Regions from separate parts of the [Clostridium] saccharolyticum WM1 genome, predicted to be linked through region 2. Evidence: a T-box and tRNA genes for the amino acid it is inferred to sense, from the RefSeq annotation. Region 2 holds a T-box; the other holds one or more tRNA genes.

Region 1 (2,186 bases), 2.3 Mb from region 2:
TGAACGATCTCTGCAATAGTTTTTATATCAGACACAATTCCATCATAGGTTGGTGATACCACAAAAACCGCTTCAATCTCACCATGGTTCATCAACATCTCTTCAATTTTTTTCGGATTTAATCCACCTTGGATTCCGAATTGTGGTATGATTTGTGGATAAATGTATTCTGTTTTTAATTGATTGAGGAAAACTCCATGAAACGCAGACTTATGGCAGTTCCTGCTCATAAGAATGGTTCCGCCTCTTGATACGGTCCCGCTTATTGCACTTAGTATCCCGCTGCTGCTGCCATTGATAAGATAATAGGTCCTGCTGCTCCCATAAATCCCAGAAGCCCATTCCATAGACTCCTTTAAAATCCCTTCCGGATGGTGTAAATTATCAAAACCGTCTATCTCCGTAATATCTATGGAAAAAGGATTTGGAAAATCAACTGCAAAAAATCCTTCACTCTGCCTTTTATGTCCAGGCATATGAAATGGATAAAAATCTGATTTCCCATATTCCTTTAATTTCTTTAACAAATTAGGTGCATCATTCATAGTATGAACCGCCTTTCCTTTTTATAAACTGCAGGCCCATCTCCTAGTATTTTTGCATTCTTTTTTTTAGATTGACACATTTAGTATAGCATCTTTATCCACTCTTTACAATTTTTTCTCATAGCGCTATAATATAATTTCGGAAAGAATAAGGAGATGGTATCATGAGATTAATCGAATTTAAAATGGAACGTCCTGGTCTGGTTAAAGCCGGGGACCAGGTTCAGATCATAGAACGGGAAGGAACCAGCAGCTACAGTTACATTATTGATCCTGCGGTCGCCATGTCCGGCTGCTATATGGGGAGAGATCGTATTAAATCCGATCATGGAGTTGTTAAAGAGATAAAGCACAATGACCGTGGGTATTATGTAATTGTGGAATTTGATGAATGACCCGATTTACCATGAGTAACTCTGTATTCCATAAATCTTTGCATCATAAAAATTTCCATAAAGCAAAAAGCCCTGAAACATCTCTGTTTCAAGGCTTGTCCTGAGACACCGGGGACTCGAACCCCGGACAACTTGATTAAAAGTCAAGTGCTCTACCACCTGAGCTAGTATCCCATATGCCCAAAGCCGGAATCGAACCAGCGACACGAGGATTTTCAGTCCTCTGCTCTACCAACTGAGCTATCTGGGCTTATGCACTTTCATTCGTACACGTTTTCCTAAAATTACTCAAAAAAAATTGCGGGGGCAGGATTTGAACCTGCGACCTTCGGGTTATGAGCCCGACGAGCTTCCAGACTGCTCCACCCCGCGTTATTTAATTATATTATATGCAGTGATTAAGATTTTAATCACTAAATGGATGGAGATGGATTCGAACCATCGAAGCGTGTCGCAACAGATTTACAGTCTGCCCCCTTTGGCCACTCGGGAACCCATCCATATTTTATTAAAGTGATGCAAGCCGATGATCGGACTCGAACCGATAACCTGCTGATTACAAATCAGCTGCTCTGCCAATTGAGCCACATCGGCACGATTCTTCTCATGCGTGTTGCTTTGCATACTGAATGGGACCTATAGGGCTCGAACCTATGACCCTCTGCTTGTAAGGCAGATGCTCTCCCAGCTGAGCTAAGATCCCATATACAAAATTCAGTTGTAAAACGACCCGGATGGGATTCGAACCCACGACCTCCGCCGTGACAGGGCGGCGCTCTAACCAGCTGAGCCACCGGGCCAAACCTTATGAAGGTTTACATATACCCTCAAAACCACACATTGCTACATATCTGTTTTCATCCGTTCTTTCCTCTTACCTAAACCAACCTGGTTAAGCCCTCGACCTATTAGTGACAGTCAGCTCCACATGTTGCCATGCTTCCACCTCTGCCCTATCTACCTCGTCGTCTTCAAGGGGTCTTACTCTTGCGATGGGATATCTCATCTTGAGGGGGGCTTCACGCTTAGATGCCTTCAGCGTTTATCCCTTCCCGACTTGGCTACTCTGCCATGGTGTTGATCACCAACAGATACACCAGAGGTCAGTCCATCCCGGTCCTCTCGTACTAAGGACAGCTCCTCTCAAATATCCTACGCCCACGCCGGATAGGGACCGAACTGTCTCACGACGTTCTGAACCCAGCTCGCGTACCGCTTTAATGGGCGAACAGCCCAACCCTTGGGA
Region 2 (2,186 bases):
TCCCTAGAACTGCTTTAAGAATCTGATGTCATTCTCATACAATAATCTCATATCATCAATTTCATATTTTAACAGAGCAATACGCTCTAACCCAACGCCAAATGCAAAGCCGGAATATTCATCCGGGTCGATTCCGCTCATTGTTAGTACGTTTGGATGAACCATTCCGCATCCAAGAATCTCAATCCAGCCGGAGCCTTTGCAGAAGCGGCAGCCTTTTCCGCCGCATTTAAAGCAGGTAACATCCATTTCTGCGCTTGGTTCTGTAAATGGGAAATGGTGAGGACGAAATTTTACCTTTGTCTCCAGGCCAAATAGCTCTCTTGCAAACTCCGCCAGGGTTCCCTTTAAGTCTGCAAATGTAATGTTTTTATCAATGACAAGGCCTTCGATCTGGTGGAAGGAAGGAGAATGAGTGGCATCCACCTCGTCAGACCGGAATACCCGGCCAGGAGCCAGCATGCGGATGGGCAGCTTCCCCTTTTCCATAGTACGTACCTGTACCGGAGATGTCTGGCTTCTCAATACAATGTTGTCACTGATATAAAAGGTATCCTGTTCATCTCTTGCCGGATGGTTCTTTGGTATATTTAATTTTTCAAAATTATAGGAATCATATTCTACCTCAGGCCCCTCAATAACCTCATATCCCATGCCAACAAAGATTCTTTCAACCTCTTTCAGGGCAATGGTGTTGGGATGGGTATGGCCTACCTTGTTCCGCTTGGCAGGAAGTGTTACATCAATCACTTCTTTTTTCAGCTGTTCTTCCCTGGCTTTCTTTTGAAGGATTGACATGGCTTCCTCTAATTTCCCTTCGATCATGGTCCTGGCGTCATTGACCATCTGCCCTACCTTTGGCCTGTCTTCCGGGGCAACATCCTTCATGCTTTTTAATACGCTGGTCAGTTCGCCCTTTTTCCCAAGATAAGCGACCCTGATGTCATTGAGTTTTTCCAGCGCATCCGAAGCTTCGATCTGCCTCAATGCTTCCTGTTTGATTTTTTCTAATTGATCTTTCATCCTGCTCTCCTTCTTTCATGATCAAATTTTTCTGCCCGCAAATGACATAATGCATTAAAAAAGCTCCATCCCATAAAGGGACGAAGCTATATTCGCGGTACCACCCTAATTCCTGTGTATGACACAGGCACTCGGTATACGTAACGTGTAAAGACGTCATGACTTACCCGCCAGACCGGCATCAAAACTGTCTCCTGGTTTCAATCATGCTGCTTCGGTGGGAAATTCAATCTCTTATCTGAACTTAAAAGGGCTTGCAGCCGATGGCCCCTTCTCTCTGGAAGAAAATAAAGATTTACTGACACCTTCATTGCATTTGATATTTTTAATTGTTACATTAGGTTCCATTGTAATAACGGTTGTTCAAAATGTCAAGGATTATTTTTAAGGATTATCTTAAAAGGAAGTAAGCAACTGCAATAACAGCAGCAATTACTGCAACACTGATCGCTGCGGAAATCAAAGGGTTCCTGTCATCGGAAACCTTTACTGTATCAAAGTCATCGTCATCATAACGTCTTTTGTTTCCCAACGGCTTTTTAGGATCGTCTTCCGGCTTGCGCAGTTGTTTCTCTATTTTCATGCGAAGCAGCACTTCTTCATTGGCTATGTAATTGCAATAAGGGCAGTAAATATTGCTGTTATCATCAGGAATCTGATTCCCGCAGTGCGGACACACTTTCATGATCTGCCAGGAACTGTGGGCAAAAACAGTTCCGTTCCCCCTCTCCACCATTTAATATGAATCATTATATCATATTTTCACTATTTTTTCAATCGCATCCCAGCAGTTGGCTTAGAGAAAGGGGGTTGTCTTCCTGTTTTTTCAAATGGCATCCTTATAAGATTCTTCCAAGATGCGTTTAAACTCAAGGAGTATTTCATATGTTTCCGCCCTTTTTTCCAGGTGCTCAATAAAAATATCAATATACGCCTTATCTTCAGCCCTTTTGATTTTCTCGGTCTGAACCTTTTCTTTTTCTTTTTGATAAAAATTAACCAATAAAATCAGGAGTGCACTCTCAACAAACAATGCACCCACCAATATAATATCTAAAAAACTCATTTTTTCCCCCTGTTCTTTAAAACATAACATACAACCAATTTTTCACTGCTTGTTACTAAATCTGTATGCTAATACCTCACCCGTATTCCCTCCCCTG

Evidence for each region. The T-box of region 2 lies ahead of pheS (phenylalanine--tRNA ligase subunit alpha). A T-box ahead of a tRNA ligase gene usually reads a tRNA of that ligase, here a tRNA-Phe.
Region 1: it has a tRNA-Phe gene. The T-box ahead of pheS (phenylalanine--tRNA ligase subunit alpha) is inferred to sense a tRNA for this amino acid. The anticodon was not compared.

What each region holds. Positions count from the first base shown of each region.
Region 1 covers NC_014376.1:23,448-25,633, reverse strand. The annotation lists gene CLOSA_RS00145 (aminotransferase class I/II-fold pyridoxal phosphate-dependent enzyme) at 1-545, opposite strand, end outside; gene CLOSA_RS00140 (hypothetical protein) at 710-940, shown strand; tRNA gene CLOSA_RS00135 (tRNA-Lys) at 1,042-1,114, opposite strand; tRNA gene CLOSA_RS00130 (tRNA-Phe) at 1,118-1,190, opposite strand; tRNA gene CLOSA_RS00125 (tRNA-Met) at 1,239-1,312, opposite strand; tRNA gene CLOSA_RS00120 (tRNA-Tyr) at 1,359-1,440, opposite strand; tRNA gene CLOSA_RS00115 (tRNA-Thr) at 1,462-1,534, opposite strand; tRNA gene CLOSA_RS00110 (tRNA-Val) at 1,571-1,643, opposite strand; tRNA gene CLOSA_RS00105 (tRNA-Asp) at 1,667-1,740, opposite strand; rRNA gene CLOSA_RS00100 (23S ribosomal RNA) at 1,829-2,186, opposite strand, start outside.
Region 2 covers NC_014376.1:2,387,355-2,389,540, forward strand. The annotation lists gene pheS (phenylalanine--tRNA ligase subunit alpha) at 4-1,023, opposite strand; T-box leader at 1,097-1,343, opposite strand; gene CLOSA_RS11195 (zinc ribbon domain-containing protein) at 1,415-1,759, opposite strand; gene CLOSA_RS11200 (hypothetical protein) at 1,850-2,089, opposite strand.